Regions from separate parts of the Streptomyces sp. NPDC101191 genome, predicted to be linked through region 2. Evidence: riboswitches for the same ligand, from Rfam matches in the RefSeq annotation. Region 2 holds a riboswitch; each other region holds the start of a gene.
What was found. A riboswitch is a leader RNA that binds a small molecule or an ion and turns the genes downstream of it on or off. The one in region 2 is predicted to bind cobalamin.
Positions count from the first base shown of each region.

Region 1: it holds a riboswitch for cobalamin, as region 2 does, so the genes downstream of both, ACIRQF_RS14630 (CbtB-domain containing protein) here and ACIRQF_RS34385 (ABC transporter substrate-binding protein) in region 2, are expected to answer to the same signal.
Region 3: it holds a riboswitch for cobalamin, as region 2 does, so the genes downstream of both, metE (5-methyltetrahydropteroyltriglutamate--homocysteine S-methyltransferase) here and ACIRQF_RS34385 (ABC transporter substrate-binding protein) in region 2, are expected to answer to the same signal.
Region 4: it holds a riboswitch for cobalamin, as region 2 does, so the genes downstream of both, cobN (cobaltochelatase subunit CobN) here and ACIRQF_RS34385 (ABC transporter substrate-binding protein) in region 2, are expected to answer to the same signal.

Region 1 covers NZ_JBIWOU010000003.1:315,451-320,735, reverse strand. The annotation lists gene ACIRQF_RS14650 (hypothetical protein) at 1-140, shown strand, start outside; gene ACIRQF_RS14645 (hypothetical protein) at 269-1,207, shown strand; gene ACIRQF_RS14640 (GntR family transcriptional regulator) at 1,241-1,597, shown strand; gene ACIRQF_RS14635 (histidine phosphatase family protein) at 1,607-2,200, opposite strand; cobalamin riboswitch at 2,252-2,392, shown strand; gene ACIRQF_RS14630 (CbtB-domain containing protein) at 2,428-2,658, shown strand; gene ACIRQF_RS14625 (CbtA family protein) at 2,674-3,516, shown strand; gene ACIRQF_RS14620 (D-2-hydroxyacid dehydrogenase family protein) at 3,602-4,561, opposite strand; gene ACIRQF_RS14615 (glycosyltransferase family 2 protein) at 4,614-5,285, opposite strand, start outside.
Region 2 covers NZ_JBIWOU010000012.1:103,821-109,105, reverse strand. The annotation lists gene ACIRQF_RS34395 (amino acid permease) at 154-1,590, shown strand; gene ACIRQF_RS34390 (Mov34/MPN/PAD-1 family protein) at 1,667-2,092, shown strand; cobalamin riboswitch at 2,103-2,233, shown strand; gene ACIRQF_RS34385 (ABC transporter substrate-binding protein) at 2,276-3,244, shown strand; gene ACIRQF_RS34380 (FecCD family ABC transporter permease) at 3,241-4,260, shown strand; gene ACIRQF_RS34375 (ABC transporter ATP-binding protein) at 4,257-5,054, shown strand; gene ACIRQF_RS34370 (putative leader peptide) at 5,099-5,215, shown strand.
Region 3 covers NZ_JBIWOU010000002.1:636,405-641,689, forward strand. The annotation lists gene ACIRQF_RS09935 (hypothetical protein) at 1-687, opposite strand, end outside; gene ACIRQF_RS09940 (DUF4239 domain-containing protein) at 796-1,605, opposite strand; cobalamin riboswitch at 1,765-1,983, shown strand; gene metE (5-methyltetrahydropteroyltriglutamate--homocysteine S-methyltransferase) at 2,119-4,461, shown strand; gene ACIRQF_RS09950 (GNAT family N-acetyltransferase) at 4,755-5,264, shown strand.
Region 4 covers NZ_JBIWOU010000003.1:325,722-331,006, forward strand. The annotation lists gene cobN (cobaltochelatase subunit CobN) at 1-1,865, opposite strand, end outside; cobalamin riboswitch at 1,941-2,080, opposite strand; gene ACIRQF_RS14680 (cobalamin biosynthesis protein CobG) at 2,172-3,401, shown strand; gene ACIRQF_RS14685 (precorrin-8X methylmutase) at 3,416-4,051, shown strand; gene ACIRQF_RS14690 (precorrin-2 C(20)-methyltransferase) at 4,048-5,285, shown strand, end outside.

The DNA of each region.
Region 1 (5,285 bases), on a different contig from region 2:
CGGCGGGCGTCGCCGAGGGGCTCGGCAGCCCGCCCGCCGTCTTCCCGAGCGGGCGCGGCGGCTTCCTGGGCGGGGAGTTCGGCCGGCACGGCGCCCCGGAGACGTTCGCGAATGCCCTGCGCGCGGCGCTCGAAGCGTGACTCCTGTCTGAGGCGTCCCGGCGACCCGTGCGCCGGGTGAGGGTGGGGTGGTCCCGGCGGTCGGGAAGGGATCGCCCACGCGGTAGTTGTTCTAGTAGAGTGCAAACAACTAGAACCAAGGGGGGTTCATGAACCGTCTCCGCGCGCTCGCCGCCGCGCCCTTCGTCCTCGCACTCGCGACCCATCTGCTGCTGCTCGCCCTCTGGTACGACCGCCTCCCGGATCCGCTCGCCACGCACTTCACCGCCGGCGGCGGCCGGCCGGACGGCTTCACCGGCCTCGGCACCTACGCCGCCCTCAGCACCGCCCTGCTCCTCACCCTCGGGGCCGGCTGGACCCTGCTGGTCCGGCGCTCCGCGCTCTGGGGTGCCTGGGCCACCGCTGGCTTCGCCGTCGCCCTGCTCGACCTGCTCCTCCGGGCCAACGCCGCCGCGACGGACGCTCCCGACGCCCGCTTCCCGCTCGCCCTGCTCTCCCTGGCCGCCGGCGTCGCCGGACTCGCCGCGCTCGCCGGTCTCGCGCTCACCCGCCTCGTACCGAAGCCCCCGCCCGGGACGCCCGATCCGGTCCGTGAGCCCCGTCTCGACCTCGGCGCGCACGAGCTGGCCGGCTGGTCGTGCGTCACCGGCTCGCGGGCGACGGGCGCGCTCTCCGCCGGCTTCCTCCTCGCGGGCGCCGCGGGGCTGCTCCTGGCCCTGTTCCTCGGCCCCTGGCCGTACGCCCTGATCGGCCTGGTGGGCCTGGTCGTCGGGGTGCCCGGGCTGGCGCTCTCGCAGGTCCGGGTCACCGTCGACCGGCGCGGCCTGACCGTCACCCCGTCCCTGGTGTCCCGCCCGCGCATCCGGATCCCGCTCGACGAGGTGGTCTCGGCGAGCGTGCGCGACGTCGACGCGTTCGCCGAGTTCGGCGGCTGGGGCTACCGCACCCGGTCGCACCGCTCCGGTCTCGTCCTGCGCTCCGGCGAGGCCCTCGTCGTACGCCGGGCGGGCGGCTGGGAGTTCGTCGTGACCGTCGGCGACGCGGCGACCGCCGCGGGCCTGCTCAACACGCTGGTCACCCGTGCCTGAGCGGGACATCGCCGGGACTGAGAGGATCTGACCGTGCTCTTCCGGGTCGACCCCGCCTCCGCCGCCCCGCTCGGCGACCAGATCGCCGCCTGCGTCCGCGGCGCCCTCGCCGACGGCACCGCCGCCCCCGGCGAACGCCTGCCCGCCGCCAGGGAGCTCGCGGACTCCCTCGGCGTCAACGTCCACACCGTGCTGCGCGGCTACCAACGCCTGCGCGAGGAGGGCCTGATCGAGCTGCGCCGCGGCCGGGGCGCCGTGATCGTGGCGGGCGCGCAGGGTCCCGGCCGCGCCCAGCTCGTCGAGCGCCTGCGGGAGCTGGCCGCCGAGGCCCGGCGCCTCGGCCTCACGGACGAGGAGTTCCTGGACCTCGCCCGGTCGGGACTCGGTTGACGGGCGGCATCAGCCGGCCGGCGCTCCCAGGCGCACGTTCCAGCGCCCCGAGCGGCCCGACAGCTCGACCCGTTCCAGCGGGCGCACGTCGAGGCGCCAGAAGACCGCCTCCGGTGCGCCCAGCGCGTGCGCGACGCCCGCGCGGATCACGTCCGCCTCCGCGAAGGCGATGACGGTGCCCGGCTCCAGGGCGTCCATCCAGTCCGCGACCCGGGCGCGCAGTTCCCGCAGGGACTCGCCGCCGTGCGGGGCGGCGGCCGGATCGGACAGCCACGCGGCCACCGACTCCGGTTCGCCGGCGCTGAGTTCGTCCAGGCTCCGGCCGCGCCACCGGCCCATCGCGCAGCCCGCGAGCGCCGGTTCGGCGGCCACGTCCGCGTGGCCGAGGAGGGCGGCCGTGTGCGCGCAGCGGGGCGACGGCGAACGGAGCAGCCGGACCCGGGGCCCGGGGCACAGCGGGGCGACGCTCCCGTCCCGCGGCGGCTCCAGCGGACCGGCGTCGTCGAACCGCGCCTCGCGCAGGCCCCGGTTCATGGCGGGCGCGATCAGGGCGAGGCGCACGGTCCCGCTGCCGGTCCCGGGCGCGGACGTGGGCGTGGTCATGGGTGATTCATCCCTCAGCGTTTCAGGCGGTCTTGGCGTGTAGTGATCGGCGCGGTACCGTCAGTCGACATTTCCATATGAACGACGACGGCGAGACGGAAGCCCGGTGCAAGTCCGGCACGGTCGCGCCACTGTGAGCCGCCCCCAGCCCGTGGGCGGTGAGTCAGACCCGACGACCGTCGTCGCGCACCACCGTATGGGACGCGAGTTCCCGAGGAGGTTCCACCATGGCCGAGGCCATTGCGTCGCCCGCCGTTCCGTCCACCCCCGCCGTCACGGTCCCGCTCACGCTGCCGGTCCGCGCCGTGCTGCCCTGGGCGCTGTTCGTCGGTGTCCTGATGCTCGTCGCGCTCTACTTCGTCGGCGCGGAGCAGGGTGCCACCTCTCTGTTCGCCGGCAGCGACGTGCACGAGTGGGTGCACGACGGACGTCACCTGCTCGGTTTCCCCTGCCACTGAGGGGCCACCGCAGTCATGTCGTCCCCCGCTCACGTCCCCACCGCCCCCACGGGCTCGCTCGTCGGAAGACTCCTGCTCCGCGGCCTGCTCGCGGGTCTGATCGCCGGACTGTTCGCCTTCGCCGTCGCCTACGTCGCCGGTGAGCCGTCCGTCAACGCCTCGATCGCCGTCGAGGAGGCCGCCGCCAAGGCGGAGCACGCCGCGCCGGCGCACGACCACGGCGCCAACGGAGCGGCCACCCAGGCCGACTCCGAGGAGGAGATCGTCAGCCGGGACCTGCAGTCCACCGCGGGTCTCGCCACCGGCGTCCTCGTCTACGGCGTCGCCCTCGGCGGCATCGCCTCCCTGGCGTTCTGCTTCGTCCTGGGCCGGGTCGGCCGGTTCACCGCGAAGGCCACCGCGGCGCTCGTCGCGGCGGCGGCCTTCACCACGGTGTATCTGGTGCCGTTCCTGAAGTACCCGGCGACCCCTCCGGCCGTCGGCAATCCGGACACCATCGGGAAGCGCACCACGCTGTTCTTCCTGATGATCCTGCTGAGCGTGCTGCTCGGCATCGCCGCGGTCGTCGCGGGCCGCCGGCTCGCGCCGCGCCTCGGCAACTGGAACGCGACCGTCGTCGCGGGCCTCGGTTTCGTCGCCGCGGTCGGGATCGCCTGCGCGTTCCTGCCCGGGAACGAGGACTCGGTGGCGGGTACCTTCCCCGCCGCCGTGCTGTGGGACTTCCGGCTCGCGACGCTGGGCATCCAGGCGGCCCTGTGGGTGGTCTTCGGACTCGCCTTCGGGCTGCTCGCGGAACGGCTCCTCGCACCGAGGACGGAGACGGCGCAAGCCGTCGGGGCGGCCGCACCGGCCGCCTGAACCCGGTGCCGCGCCGACGCGACCGGCCCCGTCCGCCCGATGAGGCGGGCGGGGCCGGTCGCGTTCCAGGCCGGTTTCTTTCGGATCAGGCCAGCTCCCGCACCGGCGTGCCGTCCAGGAAGGCCTCGATGTCCTCGACCGCCTGGCCGAAGTAGCGGGCGTAGTTGCCCTCGGTGACGTAGCCGAGGTGCGGCAGCGCGAGGACGTTCGGCAGGGTGCGCAGCGGGTCGTCGGCGGGCAGCGGCTCAGTCTCGTACACGTCCAGGCCAGCCCCCGCGATCCGGCCCTCGCGCAGGGCGCCGAGCAGTGCCGGGCCGTCGACGAGACCGGCCCGTGAGGTGTTGACGAGATACGCGCTCCGGCGCATGGCCCGCAGTTCCGGCTCCCCGATCAGGCCGCGGGTGCGGTCGGAGAGCACCAGGTGCAGGGAGACGACGTCGGCGGCTCCGAGCAGTTCGTGGAGCGAGGCCGCGCGCCGTACGCCGTGCCCGGCCGCGCGCTCGTCGGTGAGGTTCGGGCTCCAGGCGATCACGTCCATGCCGAAGGCCTGCCCGATCCGCGCCGTGCGACCTCCGATCCTGCCGAGGCCGACGAGGCCGAGGGTGCGGCCCTCCAGGTCCGCGCCGACGGTCGACTGCCAGGGTCCGCCGTCGCGCATCGCCCGGCTCTCCGTGTGCACCTGCCGGACGAGCCCCAGGATCAGCGCCCAGGTGAGTTCGCTGGGCGGTACGGAACTGCTGTCCGTGCCACAGACGGTGACGCCCCGGGCGCGGGCGGCGGCCACGTCGACGGACGCGTTGCGCATCCCGGAGGTGATCAGCAGCCGCAGCCGGGGCAGGCGGGCGAGGAGCGCGGCGTCGACGGGGGTGCGCTCCCGCATCACGACGAGGATCTCGCAGTCCTCGACGGCGGCGACGAGCTGGTCCCGGTCGACGAGGTGCTCCCGCAGGACGCGCACCTCGACCCGCCCGTCGAGCGGGCCCCAGTCGGCGGAGGAGAGGGCGACGCCCTGGTAGTCGTCGAGGATCGCGCAACGCAGCTTCATGCACCGCATGATGGCGGACGTGAGCCGGCCGCGGCCCGCCGGGGGCGCGCGGCTACTGCCAGTTGATCCGGGCCTTGACCGCGCGGGCGGCCTTCCACCCGTAGCTGAGGGCGTACGCGGAGACCGCCGACGGGGCCGGCTTGATCTGGAGGACCAGCTGGTCGCCGCGCGGCCCGATCCGTACGGTGTGCGGCTTCCTGCCCGAGCCGGGCAGCGAGACGGCGTGCTCGTCGGCGCGCTTGCTGACCTTGCCGCCGAGGGCGCCGCCGAGGCTGCCGCGGGCGCTCAGGCCGTGCGAGGTGCAGCGCAGCGAGAGGTGCCAGTCGCCCTTGGGGAGGACGGTGCCGCCGTCGGCGGTGGCCAGGTCGACGGAGGCGCGGAAGCAGGCCCGCCCGTAGTCGTAGGTCTCCTTGCCGCGGGTGACGGTCAGATGCGGAGAGGGGACCTGCTCGGCGGGGAGGGCGATCTCGCGCCCGGTGCCGGCGTGCCGGAGGACGAGCTCGGTCACCAGGTCGTCCGTGTCGACCTGGTCGAGGTAGGCGTATCCGGAGAGCTCCAGGACGGTGCCGCGCCAGGCGAGCCGCTCGACTCGGCGGCGCGGGCTGACGCCGAGGGCGGCGGTGGTGATGTCGCACAACTCCGCGTGCAGCGGGGACTCGACGGCCGGGAACGGTGGTGCCGCGTACAGCCGTCCGTCGCGGATCACGGCCTTGCCGGGCTGCCC
Region 2 (5,285 bases):
ACCCGGGGACGCCACCCCTGTTCCCGGGGGCGCTTCGACCGGCTGACCGCCGGTGGCACTCCATTCCACATCCGGGGGGATCAGGACCTGGTCCGCAGCACAGACGGCCGAGCCGGCCGGTGCGCGGATCAGCATGGAGAAAGGCGCACCACCATGACCTCTGCGCAGGTCGACCAGCAGCACGACGGCAACGGGGCCGCGGACACCGCGGCGGGCGAGGGCTACCACCGGGCACTCGGTGCACGTCAGATCCAGATGATCGCGATCGGCGGCGCCATCGGCACCGGCCTCTTCCTCGGCGCGGGCAAGGGCATCTCGATCGCGGGACCGAGCCTGATCCTCGCGTACGCCATCGCGGGCCTCGTCATCTTCTTCATCATGCGGGCGCTCGGTGAACTCCTCATGTACCGCCCCGTGTCGGGCTCCTTCTCGGAGTACGCGCGAGAGTTCATCGGCCCCTTCGCGGGCTTCGTGACCGGCTGGACCTACTGGCTCTTCTGGGTCGTCACCGGCATCACCGAAGTCACCGCCGCCGCCACCTATATGACGTACTGGTGGGACATCCCGCAGTGGCTGTCCGCCCTCGTCTTCACCGTGATCCTCTACGGCGCCAACCTGATCTCCGTGAAGCTCTTCGGTGAGCTGGAGTTCTGGTTCTCGATGGTCAAGGTCACCGCGATCGTCGGCATGATCCTCATCTGTGCCGGCATCCTCACCCTCGGCTTCTCCGACGCCGGCGACACCGCCTCGGTCACCCACCTGTGGAACGACGGCGGCTTCTTCGCCGGCAAGGACGGCATCTTCTCGACCCTGATGACCCTTCAGATGGTCATGTTCGCCTTCCTCGCCGTCGAGCTGGTCGGCGTCACCGCGGGCGAGTCGAAGGACCCGAAGACGGTCCTGCCGAAGGCCATCAACACCGTGCCGTGGCGCATCGCCGTCTTCTACGTCGGCGCGCTGATCATGATCCTCTCCGTCGTCCCGTGGACCGCGTTCAAGCCGGGCGTCAGCCCGTTCGTCGCGGCCTTCGAGAAGATGGGCCTCGGCATCGGCGCCGCGATCGTCAACTTCGTCGTCCTGACGGCGGCCCTGTCCTCCTGCAACTCGGGCATGTACTCGACCGGCCGCATGCTGCGCGACCTCGCGCTCAACGGCCAGGGCCCGAAGGTCTTCACGAAGCTCACGAAGTCCGGCACCCCGCTGGTCGGCACCACCGTCTCGGCCGCGCTGATGATGGTCGGCGTCTGGATCAACTACCAGTGGCCCGGCGAGGCGTTCAACTACGTCGTCTCCTTCGCCACCATCTCCGGCATGTGGGCCTGGATCGTCATCCTGATCTGCCAGATCCGCTACCGGCTCAAGGCCGACCGGGGCGAGCTGCCGCAGTCCTCGTTCAAGGCGCCGGGCGGCATCTGGTTCAGCGTCTTCTCGCTCGCCTTCATCGGCATGGTCATCGTCACCATGGGCATGGACCAGGACAACCGGGTCGCGCTGTACGGCGCGCCGGTCTGGGGTCTGCTCCTGGCCGTCTCCTACCTGGTGCTCAAGGCCCGCAACCCCGAGGGCGTCGCCTTCGCCAAGCGGTCCTGACCTGCATCGTCTCGGCATTCGGGCCGTCTCGTACCACTCCTCGGTACGGGGCGGCCCGTCTGCTTATCCTGTCGGCATGCTGACCATCACCCGAGCCCTGTTCGACCAGATCGTGGAACACTCCCGTGCGGACCACCCCGACGAGGCCTGCGGCGTGGTCGCGGGTCCGGTCGGCAGCGGCCGCCCCGAGCGCTTCATCCCCATGCTGAACGCCGCGCGCTCGCCCACCTTCTACGAGTTCGACTCCGGGGACCTGCTGAAGCTCTACCGCGACATGGACGACCGGGACGAGGAGCCCGTGATCGTCTACCACTCGCACACCGCGACCGAGGCCTACCCGTCGCGCACGGACATCTCCTACGCCAACGAGCCGAACGCCCACTACGTCCTCGTCTCCACGGCCGACACCGACGGCGCGGGCCCCTTCCAGTTCCGCTCCTACACGATCGTCGACGGCGTCGTGACGGAGGAAGAGGTCAAGGTCGTCGAGGCGTACGGGTGACCGCCCGATGATCATGCGAGACTGAGCGCGACCAACGGGCGGCAGGAACCAGGAAGCCGGTGCGAATCCGGCACGGTCCCGCCACTGTGACCACCCTCCCGGGGTGGAAGCCAGGAACTGACCTGCCGCCTTCCCACCACCGACCGGGGACGCGGAGATCCCCGTCAGGAGGCCCGTTCCGTCATGTCCTGGCGCCGTACGCCGCTGCTGCCCGCCGCCGCGCTGATATCCCTTCTCGCCGCCTGCTCGGCCCCCGCCGGCACGCCCTCGGCCCGGCCCGCGCCCGGCTTCCCGTACACCGTCACCAACTGCGGTGTGACGACCACCTACCAGGCGCCGCCGCACCGCGCGGTGACCATGAACCAGCACGTCACCGAGGTCATGCTCGCCCTCGGCCTGGAGAAGTCCCTGGCCGGCACCGCCTACCTCGACGACGCGGTCCTCCCGGCCTACCGGAAGGCCTACGACTCCGTCCCCGTGCTCGCGAAGGAGTACCCCTCCAAGGAGGCGCTGCTCGCCGCGGACCCGGACTTCGTCTACGGGGGGTACGCCTCCGCCTTCGACGCCACCGCCGGCCGCGCCCGCCCCGACCTGGAGCGCTCCGGGATCGCCACCCGCCTCAACACCGAGTCCTGCCCGACCGGCAGGAGCTCCTTCGCCGACCTCTACCGCGAGGTCGACGAGGTCGGACGCACCTTCGGCGCCGCCGACCGGGCCGAGGCCTGGGTCCGCACGGCGAAGGACACCGTCGCCGGCGCCGAGAAGCGCCTCGGGGGAGTCGCCCCCGTCTCCGTCTTCGTCTACGACAGCGGCGACAAGACCGCGTTCACCGCCGGCGGCAAGGGCATCGGCAACGAGATCATCACCCGTGCCGGCGGCCGCAACGTCTTCGCCGACCTCGACAAGACCTTCGGCGACGCCACCTGGGAACAGGTCGTGGCCCGCCGGCCCGAGGTCGTCGTCATCTACGACTACGGGACCACCACCGTCGAGCAGAAGAAGAAGCGCCTGCTCGACGACCCCGCCCTGCGTGAGGTCCCCGCGATCAGGAACCGCCGCTTCGCCGTCATGCCGCTCTCCGACACGGTCCTCGGCGTGCGGGCCCCCGCCGCCGTCGACAAGCTCGCCGCCCAGCTGCACCCCGCCCGATGAGCCCCGCGCAGCGGTACCCGGCCGTCGTCGCCGGGCTGCTCGTGGCGCTCGCCGCGGCCGTCGTCGCCTCGCTCGCGCTCGGCTCCGTCCGCGTCCCGCCCGGCCAGGTGCTCGACGCCCTGACCGGGCGGGCCGGGCCCTCCCCGTACCGCACGATCGTGCTCGACGTACGCCTGCCCCGGGTGCTGCTCGGCGCGATCGTGGGCGCCGGACTCGCCGTCGTCGGTGCCGTCCTCCAGGCCCTCGTCCGCAACCGGCTCGCCGACCCCTTCCTGCTCGGGATCTCCTCCGGAGCCTCCGCGGGCGCCGTGGGCGTCCTCGTCCTCGGCGTGGCCGGCGGCCTCACCACGAGCGTCGCCCTGCCCGCCGGGGCCTTCGCCGGCGCCCTGCTCTCGCTCGTCCTCGTCTACGCCCTCGCCCGGCGCGGCGGCACCCTCACCGGCGCCCGGCTCGTGCTCGCGGGCGTGGCCGTCTCCTACATCCTGTCCGCGCTCACCACCCTGCTCCTGGTCGTCGCGGGCCGGCCCGAACAGTTCCAGGAGGCGCTGTTCTGGTCCCTCGGCGGCCTCGGCAGCGCCCGCTGGGACAGCCTCGTGCTGCCCGCCGCCGTCCTCGCCGTCGGCATCGGCCTCCTGCTCACCCTCGCCCGGCCGCTCGACCTGCTGCTCGTCGGCGAGGAGGGCGCCACCGTCCTCGGCCTGGACACCGCCCGCTTCCGCGCCGCCGTCTTCGTCCTCGCCTCCCTGGTCACCGCCGTCATGGTCGCGGCCAGCGGCGCCGTCGGCTTCGTCGGCCTGATGGTCCCGCACGCCGCCCGGCTGGCCGTCGGCGCACCGCACCGCCGGCTCCTGCCGGTCGCCGCCCTCGGCGGGGCCGTCGCCCTGGTCCTCGCCGACCTCGCCGCCCGTACCCTCGCCGCGCCCCAGGACATCCCCGTCGGCGTCCTCACCGCCCTCACCGGCGGCCCGTTCTTCCTCTGGCTGATGCGCCGCCGCGCGGAAGGAGTGCCCGCATGACCGGACTGCGCGTGCGGGGGATGTCGTACGAGGACCGGCTGCACGCCGCCGACCTGGTCGTCCGCCCCGGCGAGACCGTCGGCCTCGTCGGCCCCAACGGCAGCGGCAAGACCACCCTGCTGCGCTGCGTCTACGGCACCCTCGCGCCCACCGGCGGCCACGCCCTCCTCGACGGCGCCGACCTGCGCGCGATGGGGCCGCGGGAGCGGGCCCGCCGGGTGGCGACCGTGCCACAGGAGAGCTCCGCCGAGTTCGAGCTGACCGTCCGCGAGCTGGTCGCCCTCGGCCGCTCCCCGCACAAGCGCTTCTGGGAGGGCGACAGCGCGGCGGACCTCGCCCGGGCCGACGCGGCGCTGACCCGGGTCGGCATCGCGGACCTCGCCGAGCGCCCGTACCCCGGGCTCTCCGGCGGCGAACGGCAGCGCGCCCTGGTCGCCCGCGCCCTCGTCCAGGAACCCGAGCTGCTCGTCCTCGACGAGCCCACCAACCACCTGGACATCCGCTACCAGCTGGAAATCCTCTCCCTCGTGCGCCACTTGGGCACCGGCAACCTCCTCGCGCTGCACGACCTCACCCTCGCCGGCGCCTACTGCGACCGCCTCTACGTCCTCAAGGGCGGCCGGATCCTCGCCGAGGGCACACCGGCCGAGGTGCTGACCCCGGCCCTGCTGCACGAGGTCTACGGGGTCGAAGCCGAGGTCATCCCGCATCCGCGGACCGGCAGTCCGCTCGTCGTCTACCTCACCCCTCCGGCACCCCGTCCGGCAGTCGAACGCGATCTGTCCGTCATGTGAGATCACATTCCGGAACCCGGACCGGGAATCGATACGATGACCGCATGGTTTCCCACGACGTGAGCGAAGAGACGCCGGGCACACCCCTGCTCACGGCGCGCCTGCACGTCGACCTGTGCCGCCTCGCCAGCGCGATGTGTCCGCCGCGCGCTGCGCTCTGAACCACCGGCCCGAGCGCATTCCCAGCACGACCCCCCTCGCGCGGGGGCCAGAGAGCCGCGCGCCCATTCC
Region 3 (5,285 bases), on a different contig from region 2:
GCTCTGGCCCTTGAGCGTGTACAGCACACCGTCGTGGGACGCGTACCCCTGGAAGTCGACGCCGTCGGCGGGCACGTTCGGGGTGAGCCGCTGGAGCGGCTCCCAGACCCCGGCCGCCGCCTTGGCCAGGTCGTACCGCTCGAAGGTCATCACGCCGCCGAGGTTGAACCGGACGACGAGCTCATTGGCGCTGCGGTCGATCGTGGGAGTGATGCCGCGGCACGCCGGGTCGGGCCGGTAGGGCGGGGTGTGCGCCGGGGAGCCGTGGTCGATGGTCGTCCCGGTGCCGAACGGGAAGCTGGTGACGGCGGTGCCGTAGCCCTCGTTCTTGCTGTTGGGCGAGGACGCGGTCTCGGTCCAGAGCCAGATCGTCCCGTCGCGGTTCTCCACGCCCAGGCTGACGCCGTGTCCGAACCCGCGCAGGTACATGTATCCGGTGATCGCGCCGGCCTGGTCGAGCCGGGTCAGGCACAGGTCGCCGTTCGTCTTGCGGGTCGCGTAGTCGACGGCCGCCGGCTCGTCGGGCAGCCGGACGTCGCCCTGCATGATCTGCAGCACGAAGATGTCGCCGGACACCGGGTCGATGCCGAAGCCCTGCATGACCGTGCTGTGGTGGAGCGGACGCCGGTGGAGCAGTTTGCCCACCGGGCCCGCGATGTCTATCTGTCCTTCGATGGTGACGCTCAACGGCGCGGCTCCTCAGACGGATCGGTGACGACTCATGATCGAACCGCGCCAGTCTGCCAAACGCACGCGCTCCGCCGCGGCCCGCGGTGGGCGGACCGCGGCCGTCCGCTATTGCGGCCCGCCGCCGGGACCGGACCAGTACCGGGCGAGGGCCCCCTCCTTGTACGGCGTCGGGCTCACGCTGAGGTCCCCGGCGAAGGGGCGGTCGAGAACGAACACGAGCAGCAGGCTGAAGCCGATGAGGGCGGCGACCGACGAGACGAACAGGAGCTGGATCCGCATCCTGCGCATGCCGTAAAGGAAGGTGAGCGGGATGAGGACGAGCGCGCCACCGAAGGCCAGGACCTGGAGCAGCGGGGGCAGTTGCTGCTCGGCCATGGTCAGGCGCGCCCTGCGCTGGGCGGCGACGTCGTTGAGGTGACCGACGGCCGACTCGTAGAAGACCTCCTCGCGGGTGCTCGTCGGCTCGTAGGTCTGCAGCGCGTCGTAGACGGCCTGCAGCTTGCCGCCGGTGGTCCCGTAGTCGGGCGCTCCGGCGCGCATCCGGGGCCACTGGTCCTCCACCACGGTGTGGACGTAGCCGCTGAGCGCCTCGTCGACGCGGGCGCGGACCGGCGGCGGGAAGGCGGCGGCGTCGCGGGCGATGAGCGCGGCGTCGGTTGCCTCGGTGGCGACGATGGTCTGTGTGCTGTCCAGCTGCGTCCAGAGGGTGACGATGACGAAGGCCAGGATGATCCCGTAGATCGCGCCGAACATCCCCAGCGTCACCCCGACCATGTCGTTGTGCTCGCCCTCGGCCAGCGACGGGTACCTGCGACGGAAGAGCACGCTGCCGAGCACGGCCAGGAGGACCGTTCCGCCGACGGTGACGACGGTGAGCGTGAAGGTGCTGACGTTGTTGAGCAGCCAAAGCAACATGTACCGGCATACTAGGGATCGATCACCCGTCGCCGCCTGTCCGGAGGCCCCCGGGAGGGGCTTGATCACCCGCGCGTGTGAGCGGGGAACCCGCGGTTGCCTCGCTGTTCGGACATGACCCCTTCCGTCCGACACCACCCGGCCCGCGAGGGCCGCATGTAGGGTGACAGTGCAGCTGGTTCGCCCCCGCCATCCAGGCGGGCGCGTCGTAAGAGGGAACCCGGTGGGAATCCGGGACTGCCCCGCAGCGGTGAGCGGGAACGACCGCCGTCACACAGCACTGGACCGCACGGTCCGGGAAGCGACGGCCAGTAGGAGTCCTCCGTCAGGAGGGCGTGCCCGCGAGTCCGAAGACCTGCCCGTTGCCCGCACGCGGACGGCTCCGCGCGCGGAATCCCCGGTGACCTCGAGGGCGGGTCGGAGCGGAACGAGACGGACGACGGCGCCGGGCGCCTCCTCGCCTCCGTCGCGTCCGTCACCCCTTCGCGCCCCCGTCCCGCCGGGATCTCAGGGATGCAGATCGCGAAGGAGATCTCCGTGACCACGAGGACCGCACCCGCGGCGGCACAGGCCACCGTGTACGGCTACCCCCGTCAGGGCCAGGGCCGAGAGCTGAAGAAGGCCGTCGAGGGGTACTGGAAGGGACGGGTCGACGCCACGGCACTCCGGTCCGTCGCCGCCGGGCTGCGCGCCGCGAACGGGCGGCGCCTGGCCGAGGCCGGAATCGATGAAGTCCCCACCGGCGACTTCTCGTTGTACGACCACGTGCTCGACACCACCGTGATGGTGGGCGCGATCCCGGAGCGCCACCGGGAGGCCGTCGCCGCGGACCCGCTCGCCGGCTACTTCGCCATGGCGCGGGGCACACAGGAGGTCGCGCCGCTGGAGATGACGAAGTGGTTCGATACCAACTACCACTATCTCGTACCCGAGTTGGGACCGGGCACGGTGTTCTCGGCGCACTCCGCCCGGCAGGTCGCCGAACTGCGCGAGGCCCTCGCGCTCGGCCTGACCGCCCGGCCGGTCCTGGTCGGGCCCGTCACCTATCTGCTGCTCGCGAAGCCGGCGCCGGGCGTGGCCGCCGGCTTCGACCCGCTGACGCTGCTCGACCGGATCCTTCCCGTCTACGCGGAGGTGCTCGCCGACCTGCGGGCAGCCGGCGCGGAGTGGGTGCAACTGGACGAGCCCGCGCTCGTGCAGGACCGCACGCCGGCCGAGCTGAACGCCGCCGCACGCGCCTACCGGGATCTGGGCGCGCTCACCGACCGGCCGAAGCTCCTCGTCGCCTCCTACTTCGACCGCCTCGGCGACGCCCTGCCCGTCCTCGCCAAGGCGCCCGTCGAAGGACTCGCCCTCGACTTCACCGGCCCCGCCGCCGCCAACCTCGACGACCTGGCCGCAGTCGGCGGCCTCCCCGGCAAGCGTCTGGTCGCCGGCGTCGTCGACGGCCGCAACGTCTGGGTCGCCGACCTGGAGAAGGCCCTCGCCACCCTCGGCACGCTGCTCGGACTCGCCGGCCGCGTGGACGTCGCCGCCTCCTGCTCGCTCCTCCACGTGCCCCTCGACGCGTCCGCCGAGAAGGACGTCGACCCGCAGATCCTGCGCTGGCTCTCCTTCGCCCGGCAGAAGACGGCGGAGGTCGTGACCCTGGCGAAGGGCCTGTCGGCCGGCGCGGCCGCCGTGGCCGGGGAGCTGTCGGCGAACCGCGCCGCCCTCGCCTCCCGCGCGCACTCCCCCCTCACGCGGAACCCCGACGTGCGCGCCCGCGCGGCGGCCGTCACACCGGCCGACGCGCGCCGCTCGGAGGCGTACGCCGAGCGGGCAGCGGCGCAGCGGGCCCGTCTGCGCCTGCCGCTGCTCCCGACCACCACGATCGGCTCCTTCCCGCAGACCGCCGAACTGCGCGGCGCCCGCGCGGACCTGCGGGCCGGCCGGATCGACGCCGACGGCTACGAGGAGCGCATCCGCGCCGAGATCGAGGAGGTGGTCGCCTACCAGGAGGAGGCCGGTCTCGATGTCCTCGTCCACGGCGAACCCGAGCGCAACGACATGGTGCAGTACTTCGCCGAGCGGCTCGACGGCTACCTGGCCACCCGGCACGGCTGGGTCCAGTCGTACGGCACCCGCTACGTACGCCCGCCGATCCTGGCTGGGGACATCTCCCGCCCCGCGCCGATGACGGTCCGCTGGACCTCGTACGCCCAGTCCCTCACGGACCGGCCGGTCAAGGGCATGCTCACCGGGCCCGTCACCATGCTGGCCTGGTCCTTCGTCCGCGACGACCAGCCGCTCGCCGACACCGCCCGGCAGGTGGCGCTCGCCCTGCGCGACGAGGTGACCGACCTGGAGGCCGTGGGCACGTCTGTGATCCAGGTCGACGAGCCCGCGCTGCGCGAGACCCTGCCGTTGCGCGCCGCCGACCGTCCGGGCTATCTGGCCTGGGCGACGGAGGCGTTCCGCCTCAGCACCTGCGGGGTGCGGCCGGACACCCAGATCCACACCCACATGTGCTACGCCGAGTTCGGAGACATCGTCCAGGCCATCGACGACCTCGACGCCGACGTCATCAGCCTGGAGGCGGCCCGCTCCCACATGCAGGTCGCCCGCGAACTCGCCGCCCACGACTACCCGCGCGAAGCCGGACCGGGCGTCTGGGACATCCACTCCCCGCGCGTCCCGAGCCCGGAGGAGGCGGCCGCTTTGCTGCGCGCCGGTCTGCGTGCCATCCCGGCCGAGCGGCTGTGGGTCAACCCGGACTGCGGGCTGAAGACGCGCGGCTGGCCCGAGACCCGGGCCTCCCTGGACCACCTCGTGGCGGCGGCGCGGACGGTGCGCGCCGAGCTGTCCCCGTCCTGATCCCACCACCGCCGGGGGCGGGGCGCCGCGCTCCGCCCCCGGCGGGGGGCGGCCGACCCGGCCCCCGGTAACCGGTCCCGGCCGCCTGTCCGGGCCGCCCCCTTCCCCTCCGTCCGCCGATCCTTGCGGTCCCCGCGAACTTTCCCTTCTCTGCGGCCGCTGCGAAGGCTGCGTCCTCCGGTCTCCCCGATTCCTCGGTCCTCCGGGGCGGTCCCGGCGGCCCGATTCCTCGGTCCTGCGGGGCGGACCCGGCGCCGCCGGTCCCCTCCCCGTCGAGGGCGGCGCTCTCGCTCGTGGACGAGTTCGTCCACCTGCGGCGGCTCGCCACGCGCGGCCCCGTCCCGGCACAGGACGACCGGCCGGCCCTGGAGTTCCGGGAGCGGCTCGCCGAGGAGGCGCGGACGCCGGGCTTCCTGGCGGTGACCGCGCGGGCGGACAGTCTGCTGTGCGGGTTCGGAACGGCGACCCGCACCCCCGTCCCGTATGCCGGCGAACCGCTGTCCGGCGACGGCCGCGCGCAGGAGTGGTTGGCCGGGGCCGTGCGCATAGGGGACCTGGTGGTCGCGCCGGTGGCGCGCGGGCGGGGTGTCGCGACGCGGATCCTGGACACGCTCACGGTGCCGGCCGTCGACGACCGGGTCTGGGTGGCGCCGGATCACCGGGACACCGCGGCCCTGTCCTTCTTCCGGCACCAGGGCCGGCGGCAGACGGTGTTCCCCCGACCGGGCGCGGGACCGACGCGCGCGGTGTTCCTCGCACCCCGTCACCCGGCGCTCGCCGGACTGCCAATGGTGGGTTGCTGAGGCCTGCCTGCGCGGCGAGAG
Region 4 (5,285 bases), on a different contig from region 2:
TGGGCGCGGATCGCGGGCAGCTTCGCCGGGTCCATGCTGCTGATCTGCGCGTACTCGTCGAGCAGCTGCTCCAGCCGCGCGATGTCGCCGTAGGAGTCGGCGCGGGCCATCGGCGGCACCAGGTGGTCGACGAGGGTCGCGTGCACCCGGCGCTTGGCCTGGGTGCCCTCGCCCGGGTCGTTGACGAGGAACGGGTAGACCAGCGGCAGGTCGCCGAGGGCCGCGTCCGGGCCGCACGCGGCGGACAGGCCCGCGTTCTTGCCGGGCAGCCACTCCAGGTTGCCGTGCTTGCCCAGGTGCACCATCGCGTCGGCGCCGAAGCCGCCGTCCTCGGCCCGGGCGGCGATCCAGCGGTAGGCCGCCAGGTAGTGGTGGGACGGCGGCAGGTCGGGGTCGTGGTAGATCGCGATCGGGTTCTCGCCGAAGCCGCGCGGCGGCTGGATGAGGACCAGCAGGTTCCCCCGGCGCAGCGCGCCGAGCACGATGTCGCCTTCCGGGTTGCGCGAGCGGTCGAGGAACATCTCGCCGGGCGCCGGGCCCCAGTGCTCCTCCACCTGCTCGCGCAGCTCGGCCGGCAGCTCGGCGTACCAGCGCTTGTAGTCGGCGGCCGGGATGCGGACGGGGTTGCGGGCCAGCTGCTCCTCGGTGAGCCAGTCCTGGTCGTGGCCGCCGGCCTCGATGAGGGCGTAGATCAGCTCGTCGCCGTCGCCGGAGACGAGACCCGGGATGTCCTCGACCGGGCCGAAGTCGTAGCCCTCCGCGCGCAGTCGGCGCAGCAGGGCGACGGCCGAGGCGGGGGTGTCGAGGCCCACCGCGTTGCCGATCCGGGAGTGCTTCGTCGGGTACGCGGAGAGGACGAGCGCCAGCTTCTTCTCGGCGTTCGGGATGTGCCGGAGGCGGGCGTGCCGGACGGCGATGCCGGCCACCCGGGCGGCCCGCTCGGGGTCGGCGACGTACGCCGGGAGGCCGTCCTCGTCGATCTCCTTGAAGGAGAACGGGACCGTGATCAGGCGCCCGTCGAACTCGGGGACGGCCACCTGGCTGGCGGCGTCGAGCGGCGACAGGCCCTCGTCGTTCTCCTCCCACGCGGCGCGCGAGCCGGTCAGGCACAGCGCCTGCAGGATCGGCACGTCGAGCGCGGCGAGCGCGCCGGCGTCCCAGGCCTCCTCGTCGCCGCCGGCCTGCGCCTCGGCGGGCTTGGTGCCGCCGGCAGCGAGGACGGTGGTGACGATGGCGTCGGCACCGCGCAGCTCGTCGAGGAGCTCCGGCTCGGGAGCGCGCAGGGACGCCACGTACAGCGCCTTGGCCCGGCCGCCGGCCTCCTCGACGGCGTCGCACAGGGCGCCGACGAAGGCGGTGTTGCCGCTCATGTGGTGGGCGCGGTAGTAGAGCACGGCGACCGTCGGGCCGGTCTCGTTCCTCGCGGTCCGCTCCAGCGGGCCCCAGGTGGGGGCGGGCGCCGGGGGCTCGAAGCCGTGGCCGGTCAGCAGGACCGTGTCGGACAGGAAGCGGGCCAGCTGCTCCAGGTTGGCCGGGCCGCCGTGCGCGAGGTAGGCGTGGGCCTCGGTCGCGACGCCGACCGGAACCGTGGAGGCCTCCATCAGCTGGGCGTCGGGCGCCTGTTCGCCGCTGAGCACGACCACCGGCTTCCCGGCGGCGAGGACCGTGTCCAGGCCCTCCTGCCAGGAGCGCAGGCCGCCGAGGAGGCGGACGACGACGAGTTCGGCGCCGTCGAGGAGTGCGGGGAGGTCGGCGTGGGGCAGCCGGGCCGGGTTGGCGAAGCGGTAGGCGACCGGGCCCTCGGCGGCGTTCGCCGCACGGGCGCTGAGCAGGTCGGTGTCGGAGTGCGACAGCAGCAGGAGCATGGCGAGCTCAGGCCTTCCTCGGGGTTGTCCGCGCCCCGGGTGGTCGTATGGGTTGGGGCCTCCCCTGCTCGGGCGAAGCCGAGAGCCTGGGGAAGGGAGTTCCTGACTCACCGGTCGCCCGGGTGCCCGGGACCGGCTCACAGTGGCGGGACCGCGCCGGATTCTCACCGGGCTTCCTCCCCGGGGTCCTGGGACCCCATGCCGGTCTGCATCCTAGATCGTGCGGGTCCACGGGTGGGGCGGTGCGGGCGAGTAGGCCTGATCACACCCCCGCGCGAGCCCTCGGTCGGCCGCGGGGCCGTGGGTATGCTCGCCGCCATGCCGCCCACCCCTCACCGCTCGCCCGAACGGGGCGAACCACTCATACGGGACCGTGGTGACGCATGCCCGGGGGCGCTGCGTCTGCACGCCGCCGACGACGGCTTCCTGGCCCGACTCCGCCTGCCCGGCGGCCTCTTGACGGCAGGTCAGGTGGAGATGCTGGCCTCCGCTGCCGAGGCCCTGGGCGACGGCGGCATCAGTGTCACCTCGCGCGGCAACGCCGAGCTGCGCGGCCTCCGGGACGGCTGCGGCGCCGAGCTCGCCGCTCTCCTCGACGCCGCCGGCCTGCTGCCCTCCCCCACCCACGAGCGGGTGCGCAACATCGTCGCCTCGCCGGCCGCCGGCCTCGACGGACTCGGCCACGGGGACGTGCAGTTGTGGGTGCGCGAACTGGACGCGCTGCTGTGCGACGAGCCCCGGGCCGCGTCCCTTTCGGGCCGGTTTCTCTTCGTCCTCGACGACGGGCGCGGCGACGTCGCCGGACTCGGCGGCGATGTGACCTTGGTCGCAGGGCCGTCGGGCGCGGACCTCCGGGTGGGCCCCGAGGTCCTCCGCGTCCCCGCCGCCGACGCGCCCCGCGCCGCCCTGGCCGCCGCGCTCGCCTTCCTGGACACCGCCGCGGCGGCCGGGACCGGCGCCTGGCGGGTACGGGAACTGCCCGCCGGCCACGCGCCGGACCTGACCGGAGCGCTGGAGGAGGCCGGGATCCGGGCCGAGGCCGCGCCGGACTCCCCGCTCCCGCAGGGCGCGCCGCCCGTGCCGGGAGCCCTCGGCGCGGCAGCGGTGTACGTCCTCGCCCCCCTCGGCCGGCTGACCGGCGCCCAGCTGCGGGCGCTGCCGCCCGCGGACGGGATCCGGCTGACGCCCTGGCGCGGAGCGGTCGTCCGCACCGCCCCCGCCCGGCTCCCCGAACTCGCCGCGCACGGCCTGATCACGGGCCCCGACGCGCCCGGCGCCCGGGTCACCGCGTGCACCGGGCGCCCCGGCTGCGCCAAGGCCCTCGACGACGTGCGCGCCGAGGCCCGCCGGGCGCCCGCGGGGCTCCTGCCCGTGCACTTCTCCGGCTGCGAACGCCGCTGCGGCCACCCGCACGGCACCTGGGTCGACGTCCTCGCCACCGGCGACGGCGGCTATCTGGTGGCCGGCGTCCCCACACCCCGTACCTCCCTGCCCGAAGCGGTCGCCACGGCCCGCACCACGACCACGACGAGATGAGCGAGAGCCCCAGGATGTTCGAGTACGAGAAGGACGGGGCGGAGATCTACCGCCGCTCCTTTGCCACGATCCGCGCCGAGGCGGATCTCGCGGACCTGCCCGCCGACGTCGCCACGGTGGCGGTGCGGATGATCCACGCCTGCGGCATGACCGACCTCGTCCAGGACGTCGCGTACTCCCCCGGTGTCGTGGCCTCGGCCCGCGCCGCGCTCCGCGCGGGCGCCCCCATCCTGTGCGACGCGCAGATGGTCGCCAGCGGGGTCACCCGCAAGCGGCTGCCCGCCGACAACGACGTGGTCTGCACCCTGTCCGACCCGGCGGTCCCGGGGCTCGCCGCCGAGCTCGGCACCACGCGCTCGGCCGCGGCCATGGAGCTGTGGCGGGACCGCCTGGAGGGCTCCGTCGTCGCCATCGGCAACGCGCCGACCGCCCTCTTCCACCTCCTGGAGATGATCGCGAAGGGCGCCGGCAGGCCCGCCGCCGTACTCGGCATCCCGGTCGGCTTCATCGGCGCCGCCGAGTCCAAGGACGCCCTCGCCGCGAACACCCTCGGCCTGGAGTACCTCGTCGTCCGCGGCCGGCGTGGCGGCAGCGCCATGACCGCGGCGGCCCTCAACGCCCTCGCGCACGAAGCGGAGATCCAGAAGTGACCGGCAAGCTGTACGGCGTGGGCCTCGGGCCCGGCGACCCGAACCTGATGACCGTGGCCGCCGTGAAGGCCATCGCCGAGGCCGACGTGGTCGCGTACCACTCGGCCCGCCACGGCCGGTCCATCGCGCGCTCCATCGCGGCCGAGCACCTGCGCGAGGACCACATCGAGGAGCGGCTGGTGTACCCGCTCACGGTGGAGACCACCGACCACCCCGGCGGCTACCGGGGCGCGCTCGACGACTTCTACGAGGAGGCCTCGGCCCGCCTCGCCGCCCACCTCGACGCCGGGCGCACGGTCGCCGTCCTCGCCGAGGGCGACCCGCTCTTCTACGGCTCCTACCAGCACATGCACAAGCGGCTCGCGCACCGCTACGACACCACCGTCATCCCCGGCGTCACGTCCGTGAGCGCCGCCGCCGCCCGGCTGGGCGAGCCGCTGTGCGAGGCGGAGGAGGTGCTGACGATCATCCCCGGCACCCTTCCGGAGGACGAGCTGACCGCCCGCCTCGCGGGCACCGACTCGGCCGTCGTGATGAAGCTCGGCCGCACCTTCCCGACCGTACGGCGGGCCCTGGAGCGAGCGGGCCGCCTGGAGGACGCGCGCTACGTGGAGCGCGCGTTCATGGCGGGCGAGCGCACGGACGCCCTGGCCGACGTCGACCCGGCCTCCGTCCCGTACTTCTCGGTGGCCGTCCTCCCCTCCCGCATCGACGCCGTGGCCCCCGAGTCCCGGGAGACCGGCGGCGAGGTCGTCGTCGTCGGCACCGGCCCGGCCGGAGCACCGTGGCTGACCCCCGAGTCCCGCGGCGCGCTCGTCAACGCCGACGACCTCGTCGGCTACACCACGTACCTCGACCGCGTCCCGGCCCTGCGGGCGAGCCAGCGCCGCCACGGCTCGGACAACAAGGTCGAGTCGGAGCGCGCCGAGTTCGCCCTCGACCTGGCCCGCCGCGGCCGCCGCGTCGCGGTCGTGTCGGGCGGCGACCCGGGCGTCTTCGCCATGGCGACGGCGGTCCTGGAGGTCGCCTCGGAGGAGCGGTACGCCGACATCCCCGTACGCGTCCTCCCGGGCGTGACCGCCGCCAACGCGGCCGCCGCCGCGGCGGGCGCCCCCCTCGGCCACGACTACGCCACCCTCTCCCTCTCCGACCGCCTCAAGCCCTGGGACGTCATCGCCCGCCGCGTCCGCGCCGCCGCCGAGGCCGACCTGGTCCTGGCCGTCTACAACCCGGG